2 regions of the Sediminicurvatus halobius genome follow, and region 1 is predicted to be linked to the other one. Evidence: predicted binding sites of a transcription regulator. Region 1 holds the regulator's gene; the other holds the start of a gene.
What was found. The regulator sigma-54, encoded in region 1, starts transcription at its own class of promoters, with help from an activator protein. The targets are predictions, from matches to a motif close to TGGCANGNTNCNTGCTT.

Region 1 (5,674 bases):
ACCGCCGCCTGATCGCTGTGAACTGTTCGGCAGCGAAGGCCTCGGCGGTGTTCCCGCGCCGGTTGCGGGCCTGCAGCTCATGCACGGCCGCGGTCACCAGGCTCGCGAGGGGGCGACCCGGTGCCAGTCGCAGGCGCGGCAGGCTACGCCCGAGCAGCCCCGTGCGGGCCCAGTCCCCCTCCAGCCCGCCGGCGGCGGCCGCGGCGGTGAGGTCGATCACGAGCCCGATGTCGCTGTGGGGAAGTCGGGCGGCCGGGCCGAACTGGGCCTCGGCGTCCAGCAGTCCGAGGCCCCGCACGCAGAGCCGGCCCCGGAGCAGGGGCGGGCAGCAGCCTTTCAGCCGGCCCTGTGGCCGGGGCTGCAGGGTCACGGCGTCGTCGGCGACCAGCCGCTGGCCGCCCTGCAGCAGGGCAAGCGCGGTCTCGCTTTTGCCGCTGCCGGCCTCCCCCCGGATCAGCACGCCGGTGCCGTCGATCTGCACCAGGGTGCCGGGCAGGGTGACGATGGCATGCCGCGCGAGCCAGCGATCCAGCCGGCGGGAGAGATCCTGATCGCCGAGCGGGGAGTGGATGATCGGCGCGGCGCCGCCGGCGAGTGGCGGCAGGCGGAGGTGGTCCGGTGCCTCCGGCAGGCGCCGGACGGGGCAGTCGCCACCGTCGCCGAACCACCGGCCCACGGCCACGGGCAGCCCGGCGGTGGCGTCGCCGGCCGCGTGCCTGCCCGCCAGCGCCCTGGCGAGCGCCGGAATGCCGAGGTGCACGATCATGAGCCGCTGCGGCTGTCCTGCCAGGCAAGCACCGTCTCGTAGAGCTCGGTCTCCGAGCCGCAGGTGCGCAACCGCTCGCAGAGATCCGGGTCGCTGAACATCTCGGCAAGGCGGGCAAGGATGCGCAGGTGTTCGTCGGTGGAGTGCTCGGGCACCAGCAGGGCGAACAGCAGATCCACCGGCTGGCGGTCGATGGCGTCGAAGTCCACCGGCTTGTCCAGCCGCAGCAGGGCGGCGGTGGCCTGATCGATGCCCGGGGCGCGGGCATGGGGCAGCGCCACGCCCTTGCCGAGCCCCGTGCTGCCGAGGCGCTCGCGGCTGATCAGGCTCTCGAAGACCGCGCGCGTCGACGGATCGGCGTCGTCGCCCGTGAGCAGCTCGCTCAGCAGCTCCAGGCAGCGCTTCTTGCTGGTGGCAGTGGCCCCGCAGCGGGTGCGCTCGGGTGCCAGCAGGTTGGCGATGTTCATGTCGACCCCGTGTCGCGGATGATGGCGGGGCGGCCGCCGGGCGCTTGGGTGCCCGGCGGCCGCCCCGCGCTCACGGCTCCAGTGTCTGGCCCACCGCGCCCTCGCTGCGATGGTGGTCGGTGCGCTTCTCCTTGTGCTTGACCACCTGGCGATCGAGCTTGTCGACCAGGGCGTCGATGGCGGCGTACATGTCCTCCTGGAGGGCGTCGGCGAACAGCTTGGCACCGCTAAGCGCCAGTGTGGCCTCGGCCTTCTTGGCCACCTTCTCCACGGTGAGGATCACGTGCACGTCCACCACGTTGTCGAAGTGCCGCTCGAGGCGCTGGAACTTCTCGTGGACATAGTCGCGCAGCGCATCGGTGATCTCCACGTGGTGGCCGGTGACGTCGATCTGCATAAGGCCCTCCTTCCTGGCGCTCAGGCCAGCCGCTTGCGTTCGGTGGACGAGGCGATGGCCATGGCCTCTCGGTACTTGGCCACCGTCCTGCGTGCCACGTTGATGCCCTCTTCGCGCAGGATCTCGGCGAGCCGCGAGTCGCTCAGCGGGCTCGCCGGATCCTCGTCGGCGACCAGGCGCCGGATGCGCGCGCGAATCGCCGTGGCGGAGCATTCGCCGCCGTCCACGGTCTGCACGTGACTGGAGAAGAAGTACTTGAACTCGAAGGTCCCGCGCGGGGTGTGCATGTACTTCTGGTTGGTGATGCGCGAGACCGTGGACTCGTGCATCTCGATGGTTTCGGCCACCTCGCGCAGCACCAGCGGCTGCATCGCCTCCTCGCCCTGCTCGAGGAAGCCCCGCTGGCGCTCGACGATGCACTCCGCCACCTTGAGCAGGGTGTCGTTGCGCGATCGCAGGCTCTTGATCAGCCATCGCGCCTCCTGCAGGTGCTGGCGCATGAGGCTGTTGTCGCGGCTGTTGTCGGCCCGGCGCACCAGGCTGGCGTAGTAGCTGTTCACCCGCAGCCGCGGGCAGGCGTCCGGGTTCACCTCCACCTGCCAGTCGCCGTTGACGCGGCGCACGAACACGTCCGGCACCACGTACTCGGTGCGCTCGGTGCTGAAGCGCGCGCCGGGGCGGGGGTCCAGGGTCTGCACCAGCGCCAGGGCCGCCTGCAGGGTCTCGAGGTCGAGCCGCATGCGGCGCTTGAGCTGGGCGAACTGGCGGCTGACCAGCAGCTCCAGGTGCTGGTCCACGAGCTCGCGGGCCGCCGCCAGATGGGGCGTGGCCGGGTCCAGCTGGTCCAGCTGCACCAGCAGCGCCTCGCGCACGTCCCGGGCCGCCACACCCACCGGGTCCAGCCGCTGCACCCGGGCCAGCACCGCCTGCAGGTCGTCCGGCTCCACCTCCAGCTCCGGCGGCAGGCCGGCGCCGATCTCCTCCAGCGGCTCGCCGAGGTAGCCGTCGTCGCGCACGGCGTCGACGATGGCCTCGGCGATGGCCATGTCCCGGGGCGAGATCGGAGCCATCTGCAGCTGCCAGATGAGGTAGTCGCGCAGGGATTCCTCGCCGCCGGACTGGTTCTCGAAGAGGTCGCGCTCGTCGTCGGAACCGGAGTGGCTGTAGGTGGTGCTGCCGTCGTAGACGTCCTCCCAGCTGGAGTCCACCGGGAGGTCCTCGGTGAGGCGCGCGGCATCCGGCTCCTCGCCGCCGAGATCCTGTTCCGTGCGGTCCGGTGCGGCCTCCGACGCCTCGGCCCCGTCCTCGTCGCGCTCCGCGGCCGCCTCGAGCTCCGCTTCCTCCGCGGCCTCGAGCATCAGGTTGGACTCCAGCGCCTGCTGGATCTCCATGCGCAGTTCGAGGGTCGGCAGCTGCAGCAGCCGGATGGCCTGCTGCAGCTGCGGGGTCATGGTGAGCTGTTGCCCGAGTCGGAGCTGTAGCGACTGCTTCATCGTCGTCAGTGGCCACCCGGGGAAGTGGAGTGCGTCGGGCGCCCCCCCGGCACCCTTTTGCTGTGCTTCATCGTAGTGCAATTCCCCCTGTCCGGAAACGGCAGGGTAACGCCGTCGGCATGAAACCTGCTAACGCCGGTCGGGCGCTCACAGCCGGAAATCCTCGCCGAGGTAGACGTCTCGCACCTGGCGGTCGGTCAGGATCGTGTCGGCATCGCCTTCAACGATGACCCGGCCGTCGGCGAGGATGCAGGCGCGATCCACCAGCCCCAGCGTCTCGCGCACGTTGTGGTCGGTGATGAGCACGCCGATGCCGCGGGCGGCGAGGTGGCGCACGATGGCCTTGATGTCCCCCACCGAGATCGGGTCGACGCCGGCAAAGGGCTCGTCGAGCAGGATGAACCGCGGCTCCGCGGCCAGGGCACGGGCGATCTCCACCCGCCGGCGCTCGCCCCCGGAGAGGCTGATGCCCTGCTGGTCGCGCAGATGGGCGACGTGGAATTCCTCCAGCAGCGCCTCCATGCGCTGGTGCCGCGCGCGGGCATCGAGCCCCGGGCGCGTCTCCAGGATGGCGAGCAGGTTGTCCGCCACCGAGAGCTTGCGGAAGACCGAGGCCTCCTGGGGCAGATAGCCGATGCCGAGGCGGGCGCGCTGGTGCATCGGGGCGGTGGTGAGGTCGCGGTCGTCCAGGCGGATGCTGCCGGCGTCCAGCGGGATCAGGCCCACGATCATGTAGAAGCTGGTGGTCTTGCCGGCGCCGTTGGGGCCGAGCAGGCCGACGATCTCGCCGCTCTCGAGATCGAGGCTGACGTCATCTACCACGCGCCGGCCGCGGAAGCGCTTGCTGAGGCCGCGGGCCTCCAGGCGGCTCGGCGCGGTGGCGCTCACCCGCCCTCCTCGCGCTCGGGGAAGACCGTCACCTCGATGCGGTCGTCGCCATCGGCGCCGCGCTCCGCCTCCACCCGCTCGTCGGCGACGAAGTAGGTGATGGTCTCGCCGCGCACCTGGTTCTCGCCCTGCCAGAGGCGCCCGCCCTGCAGCAGAAGCACGCGCTCGGGGCCGCTGGCGTAGTACTCCATGCGCGGCGCCTCGGCCTCCACCAGCTGGCCGTCGCCCTCGGGCTGCTGGCGGTAGGTGGCCGGCTCGCCCTCGACCTCGACGCGCTCGAGCTCGCGCTGCTCGTTGGTGTAGACCCACATGACCTCGCCGGTGATGCGGGCCGGGCCGCGGGTGAGCACGACATCGCCGCGGTAGACGCTCGTGCCGCTGCGGTTGTCCACCTCGGCGCGGTCGGCGCTTAGGCGCACCGGACCCTGCTCCTGGGCCGTGGCCGGCGTCGCGGGGAGCAGCAGCAGGGCGAGTGCCAGCGTGCCCAGCCCGCCTAGCTCACGGAGCCGGGTCATGGCGTCCTTCCACCTGCGAGAGCAGCTGCATGCGTTCCTCCTCCAGCCAGGCGCGGGCGCCGACCCCCTGCACGCGGTAGTTGGGCCCGGTGATGGTGACGGGGCGGTCGGTCTCCGCGTAGCGCCGCGCCGGCTCCAGGTCGAGATGCTCGGTGCGCAGGACGCTGCCGCCGTCGGCGCCTGGCCGGCGCAGCCGCACGTCACCGGTCAGGCTTGCCCGGGTGCCGTCCTGCCAGCTCTGCCCCTGCTCGGCGCGGCCGTGCCAGGCAACGCCCTCGTCACCATAGACCTGCCAGCGTGGCTCGGTGAACCGCCAGCGGTCCGCCTCATCGAAATAGGCGCCCTGCGGCGCACGGATCCGGTAGTCCGGGGCGCCCGCCGCGTTGGTGACCAGCAGCTCGAAGTCCCGTGCGTAGTAGGCGGCGCGTGGCTCCTCCACCGCCGCCTCGTCGGGCAGGGTGGCGGGCTCCCGCTCGGCGAGGCCCCACCAGGCGAGGGCGGCCAGCAGCCCGGTGGCGACCGTGGGGAACAGCCAGCGGCGTTCAGCCATGGGCGTCCAGGCTCGGCTGCAGGCGACCCTGGGCCGCGAGAATCAGCTCGCAGACCTCGCGGACGGCGCCCCTGCCACCGGCGCGGGCGGTCTGCCAGTGGCAGGCGCGGGCGAGGCGCGGATGGGCGTCCGCCACCGCCACCGCCAGACCGGCGAGGCGCGCGGCGGCGAGGTCGACCAGGTCATCCCCGACCCAGGCGCAGGCCGTCATCTCCAGACCGCGGTCGGCGGCGATCCCGGCCAGGGTGGCGGCCTTGTCGCGCACCCCCTGGCACACCGGATCGATGCCGAGCTCCCCGGCACGCCGGCGTACCGCCGGCGAACGCCGGGCCGTGAGCACCGCGACGCCGACGCCGGCGGCCCGGAGCATGGCGATGCCCTTGCCGTCGTGGATATGGAAGCGCTTCAGCGTCTCGCCCTCGGCACCGGTGAATACGCTGCCGTCGGTGAGCACGCCGTCCACGTCCAGCGCCAGCAGGCGGATGCCCGCGGCGCGGGCGACCACCGGGGCAGGGGGTTCGTCGCAATAGGCGTCGCGGAAGGCGTCCGTCATCAGACGACGCCCGCGCGCAGCAGGTCGTGCATGTTCAGGGCGCCG
Region 2 (5,674 bases), 890 kb from region 1:
TCCGGATCGGCACCGAAATCGCTGGCAAAGGCCGCGGCCAGCTCCGCCACGCGCGCACTCTTGTCGTAGAGGCTGCCAAGGCGCTTCTGGAACACCACCTCCCGCAGACCCTCGAGCCGGTCGGCCAGGGGACGGCGCCGGTCCTGATCCCAGAAAAACGCGGCGTCAGCGAGCCGCGGGCGGATGACGCGCTCGTTGCCGCGCACGATCTGCTGCGGATCGCGGCTGTCGATATTCGCGACCGCGATGAAGCGCGGCAGGAGCCGGCCCTCGGCGTCGCGCACCGGGAAGTAGCGCTGGTGCCCCTGCATGCTGGAGATGAGCGCCTCCGGCGGCACCCGCAGGAAGTCCTCGTCGAAGCTGCCGGAGAGCACGACGGGCCACTCCACCAGGGCCGTGACCTCGTCGAGCAGCGTCTCCTCCATCACCGCGTGCCCGCCGATGCGCTCGCCCTCGGCCCTGACCCCTTCAGCGATCAGCGCGCGGCGGGTGTCGAAGTCGGCAACGACGTGACCGGGGTCGCGCAGGGTCGCCTCGTAGGCCTCCGGGCGCGGGATCTCCAGGGGCTGCGGGTGATGGAAGCGGTGGCCGCGGCTACGCCGGCCGCTGTTGACTCCGAGCACCTCGGCCGGGACGACCTCGTCGCCCAGCAGCAGCACCAGCCAATGCACTGGGCGGACGAACTCCGCATCACGATCGCCCCAGCGCATGCGCTTCGGGATCGGCAGCCGGGCCAGCGCCTGTTCGATAATGCCGGGCAGCAGCGCCGCGGTGGGCTGGCCGGGCTCTACGCCGCGATGGACGAGCCAGGCCCCCTGCTCCGTCTCCAGCCGCTCCAGCGCCGGCACCGCAACGCCGCAGGAGCGGGCGAAGCCCTCGGCCGCACGGGTGGGCTGCCCGGCCTCGTCGAAGGCGACGTTCAGCGCCGGCCCGCGCCGCTCGAACGGCCGATCCGGCTGGCGCAGCGCGACGGCATCGAGCTGCAGCGCGAGCCGCCTGGGGGCGGCAAAGGCCCGCACGGCGCCGTGGCCGACCTCGGCCCGGGCCAGGCCCGCGGTCACCTCCGCCTGCAGTGCATCGCGCAGGGTGGTCAGCGCCCCCGGCGGCAGCTCCTCGGTACCGAGCTCGAACAGCAGTGCGGCCTGCCCCGCGCTCATGCCGCCCCCTGCTGCCGGGGGCAGAGCGGAAATCCAAGGGCCTCGCGGCTGTCGTAGTACGCCTGGGCGACGCCCCGGGCGAGGGTGCGCACGCGCAGGATGTAGCCCTGCCGCTCGGTCACGGAGATGGCGTGACGGGCGTCGAGGAGGTTGAACGTGTGGGAGGCCTTCAGCGCCTGCTCGTAGGCGGGCAGCGGCAGGCCCGCCTCCACCAGGCGCCGGGACTCGCGCTCGCAGGTATCGAACCAGCGGAACAGGCTGTCCACGTCCGCCTGCTCGAAGTTGTATCGCGACTGCTCGCGCTCGTTCTGCAGGTAGACGTCACCGTAGGTCACGGTCCCCGACGGGCCCCGGGCCCAGATCAGGTCGTAGACGCTCTCCACATCCTGCAGATACATGGCGATGCGCTCCAGGCCGTAGGTGATCTCGCCCATCACCGGTCGGCAGTCCAGCCCGCCCACCTGCTGGAAGTAGGTGAACTGGGTGATCTCCATGCCGTTCAGCCAGACCTCCCAGCCGAGCCCCCAGGCGCCGAGGGTGGGTGACTCCCAGTTGTCCTCCACGAAGCGGATGTCGTGCACCAGCGGGTCGATGCCGAGGGCCTCCAGGGAGCCGAGATACTGCTCCTGGAAGTCCGCCGGCGAGGGCTTCAGCACGACCTGGAACTGGTAGTAGTGCTGCAGCCGGTTGGGGTTCTCGCCGTAGCGACCGTCGGTGGGGCGCCGCGAGGGCTGAACGTAGGCCGCATGCCACGGCTCCGGGCCCACCGCCCGCAGGAAGGTCGCCGGATGGAAGGTGCCGGCGCCTACCTCCATGTCGAGCGGCTGCATGACGACGCAGCCGCGCTCCGCCCAGTAGCGCTGCAGGGCGAGAATGAGCTCCTGAAAGGTCATCGTCTCTCCGCTGGATCCCGGTTGGCGTGGAGCCTGCGTCCGCCCGGCGCGCCGCGCCCGGCGGGGGACCGCGCAGTATAGCCCGCCCCTGTCCGGCCATGTAAGGGAAGCGCGACGGGGTTCACTGTCCCCGCCCGGCTGGCCTATATAGAAGGGGAGGGTGACGGGTGCAAGGAGACCTTCAATGGCGCCACTGATACTCGAGCCGACGGCCATGGCGAGCTGGCATCGGCTGGTCACCGAGGCGGCCGCGCGGGCCGACGTTGAACTCGACGAGGAGCGCGAGAGCTACCTGGTGTTCCTGCTCATGCGCTACCTGCGCTGTCCCGAGCTGGTCCGCGCCGTGCTGGCGCTGGAGTTTCTCGAGACCCTGAACGAGCCCTCGTGGCGGCTGCGCGCACAGGGCCTGCAGACGGTCGGTGACCGCTGCCTGCTGCTCGCCGGCCTGTTCCCGGAGCAGGCCCGGCGGCGCCGGGTCGGCCCCGGGTACTTCGTCGACCTTGGCCGCAGCGCTTACGACGGGGCGGCCGAGCTCAATGCCGGCAGCGCCAGCGACCTGCTCGCCGCACTCGCCGCCGGCTTCGTCGCCCTGGCGGATACCCTGCAGGCTGCCCGAGAGGCCGACGAGAGCCATCTGGTGGACGCCCTGGAGGCGGCGGATCAGGCCATCGCCACCGGCAGCGGCGAGGCGCGGCGGCGCCTGCGGCGGGTGACCCGGGCGACGCTGGTTGCCGGCAGCGACCGCCGGCACTGACCGGCGGGCGTTACCAATCGTTTCGGACGTATCGTCAGGTCTCAGCGGGCCTGTCCGGGAGCGGTCGCCGACCGCAAAACGCCGCGCAGCGGCGTACGGTGCCGCGCCTCGCGCGCTCTCGCGCTCGCAGAACGCTCCGACCAGGGGCCCTGCCAGACAGGCCCGCAATGCCGGCGCCCCGGAGCGGGCTGGCGGCGACCTCGTGCATCGGTGCTACAGTCCCGGGGTCAGGCGCAGAGTGTCTGCCCTATTCTGGTGCAACTGCTCGCGTATTTGCACCAATTCAGGGCGCGCTCGCGACCGACTGGCGGTCGCGACGCACCACAATAGCCCGCCGATGCCCGATTCGCGCCTTCCTGGCATGGAATCTGCTTCTTACAGGGGCGCTTTTCCGAACCGCATTCTCACTGGAGGTCGACCGATGGCAAAGACAGCCGATGATGTTCTCAAGCTGATCGCAGACAACGACGTGAAGTTCGTTGATCTGCGATTCACGGATACCAAGGGCAAGCAGCAGCACGTCACCGTGCCCGCCCATTCGGTCGACGCGGACATGTTCGCCGACGGCAAGATGTTCGACGGCTCCTCGATCGCCGGCTGGAAGGGCATCAACGAGTCGGACATGATCCTCCTGCCCGACCCGGACAGCGCCGTGCTCGATCCCTTCTTCGATGATGCGACCGTGAACCTGGTCTGCGACATCATCGAGCCGAACACCATGCAGGGCTACGAGCGCGACCCGCGCTCCATCGCGCGCCGCGCCGAGGCCTACCTGCAGTCCACCGGCATCGGCGACGTGGCCTATTTCGGTCCGGAGAACGAGTTCTTCGTGTTCGACGACGTCCGCTGGGGCGCCGACATGAGCGGCAGCTTCTACAAGGTGGATGCCGAGGAGGCGGACTGGAACTCCGAGCGCGTCTATCCCGACGGCAACATGGGTCATCGTCCGGGTGTGAAGGGCGGCTACTTCCCGGTGCCGCCGGTGGACAGCCTCCACGACATGCGCTCGGCCATGTGTGAGGCCCTCACCGAGATGGGCCTGACGACCGAGGTGCACCATCACGAGGTCGCCACCGCCGGCCAGTGCGAGATCGGCGTCGCCTTCAACACCCTGGTGAAGAAGTGCGACGAGGTGCAGACGCTCAAGTACGTGGTGCACAACGTCGCTGCCGCCTTCGGCAAGACCGCCACCTTCATGCCGAAGCCCCTGGTCGGGGACAACGGCAGCGGCATGCACGTGCATCAGTCCATCGGCAAGACGGGCGACATGCTCTTCGCCGGTGACCAGTACGGCGGCCTCTCGGAGACGGCGCTGTTCTACATCGGCGGCATCATCAAGCACGCCCGTGCCATCAACGCCTTCGCCAATGCCTCCACCAACAGCTACAAGCGCCTGGTGCCGGGCTTCGAGGCGCCGGTGCTGCTGGCCTACTCGGCCCGCAACCGCTCGGCTTCCGTGCGCATTCCCTGGATCTCGAACCCGAAGGCGCGGCGCATCGAGATCCGCTTCCCGGACAGCACCGCGAACCCCTATCTCTGCTTCGCGGCCATGCTGATGGCGGGCCTGGACGGGATCCAGAACAAGATCCATCCGGGCGAGGCCATGGACAAGGACCTCTACGACCTGCCCCCCGAGGAGGAGGCCGAGATCCCGAAGGTGGCCTTCTCGCTGGAGGAGGCGCTGGATGCCCTGGACCAGGACCGCGAGTTCCTCAAGGCCGGCGGCGTCTTCAGCGACGACGCCATCGATGGCTACCTGGAGCTCAAGCGCGAGGAGGTCCAGCGCCTGCGCATGACCACTCACCCGGTGGAATTCGACCTCTACTACAGCGTCTGAGCGACCTCAGCTCTCTGCACTAAAGCCCCCGCCCTGCGGGGGCTTGCTGTTTCCGGCCCGGGGTGGACACCACCGCGCACGACCTACAGCCATGGCCTGGCGGCGGCCTCCCGCCGACGGCCGGATCGAACCCCTCCGCCAGCGGCATTGGCGGCTCCCGCGGCGGGCGCTACAGTGGCGCAAGCCGTCCGGAGGAGCCCGCCGTGAACGCGATGCGTGTCTGCCTGATGGGGATCGCCCTGGCCCTGAGTCCAGCGCCCGCGCTGGCGGACGTCTACCGCTGGGTGGACGAGGACGGCGTGGTGCATTTCAGCGACGAGCCCCGCGACGGGGCCGAGCGCATCGAGGTGCAGGAGCCCGCCACCGTCCGCCTCCCCCGGCCTCAGTCTTCCCGCGCCAGCGCCGCCAACGGCGGGCAGGAAGACGATGACCGCGACGAGGCCGCGGGCTACGAGCGCTTCGCCATCGCCAGCCCCACCGAGGAGCAGACCATCCAGAGCGCGCCAGGCGAGGTGCCGGTCTCGCTGTCGCTGGAGCCGGCCCTGCGTCAGGGGCACCGTATTCGCCTGCTCCTCGACGGCTCACCGGCGGACGTCTCGCCGTCACGAAGCCTGCAGGCCACCCTCGGCCCGCTGGACCGCGGGCCCCACACCCTCGCGGCCGAGGTCACGGATGCCAGCGGTCGTGTGCGCGCACGCACCGAAACGGTGACCTTCTACCTGCACCGGCCCTCCGTGAATCTGCCAAGCCGGCAGGGCAACTGAGACCAGCCAGAGGGTCTGCACTATTCTGGTGCATTAGGTCGGGCGCGCGCCCTATACTGGCGCCATCCCGACGGCGGCCCATCGCCGGTCTGACGACGGCATGGGCGGTGATGGGCCGAGGGCAACGCCGGCTCTCGCCCCCGGATCCGCGCCCGCGGCCGCGAATCGCTGAGCGATGCGGGCTGGCACCATCGCGCCAACGCCGTGCCCACTGGCGCGCTTCTTGCTGCTTTCCGGTGCAGACATGAACGCCAGAACCCGAGCCCCCA

Region 2: a site for sigma-54 is predicted at 3,162-3,178, ahead of glnA (glutamate--ammonia ligase). Genes of this name have one in related genera too.

Annotation. Positions count from the first base shown of each region.
Region 1 is NZ_CP086615.1:900,795-906,468, forward strand. Features, by position in the region: gene LMH63_RS04105 (hypothetical protein) at 1-766, opposite strand, end outside; gene ptsN (PTS IIA-like nitrogen regulatory protein PtsN) at 763-1,233, opposite strand; gene hpf (ribosome hibernation-promoting factor, HPF/YfiA family) at 1,304-1,630, opposite strand; gene LMH63_RS04120 (RNA polymerase factor sigma-54) at 1,651-3,123, opposite strand; gene lptB (LPS export ABC transporter ATP-binding protein) at 3,271-4,011, opposite strand; gene lptA (lipopolysaccharide transport periplasmic protein LptA) at 4,008-4,526, opposite strand; gene lptC (LPS export ABC transporter periplasmic protein LptC) at 4,510-5,076, opposite strand; gene LMH63_RS04140 (KdsC family phosphatase) at 5,069-5,629, opposite strand; gene LMH63_RS04145 (KpsF/GutQ family sugar-phosphate isomerase) at 5,629-5,674, opposite strand, start outside.
Region 2 is NZ_CP086615.1:9,009-14,682, forward strand. Features, by position in the region: gene glyS (glycine--tRNA ligase subunit beta) at 1-1,157, opposite strand, end outside; gene glyQ (glycine--tRNA ligase subunit alpha) at 1,154-2,050, opposite strand; gene LMH63_RS00045 (hypothetical protein) at 2,235-2,804, shown strand; gene glnA (glutamate--ammonia ligase) at 3,226-4,641, shown strand; gene LMH63_RS00055 (DUF4124 domain-containing protein) at 4,854-5,405, shown strand; gene glnL (nitrogen regulation protein NR(II)) at 5,650-5,674, shown strand, end outside.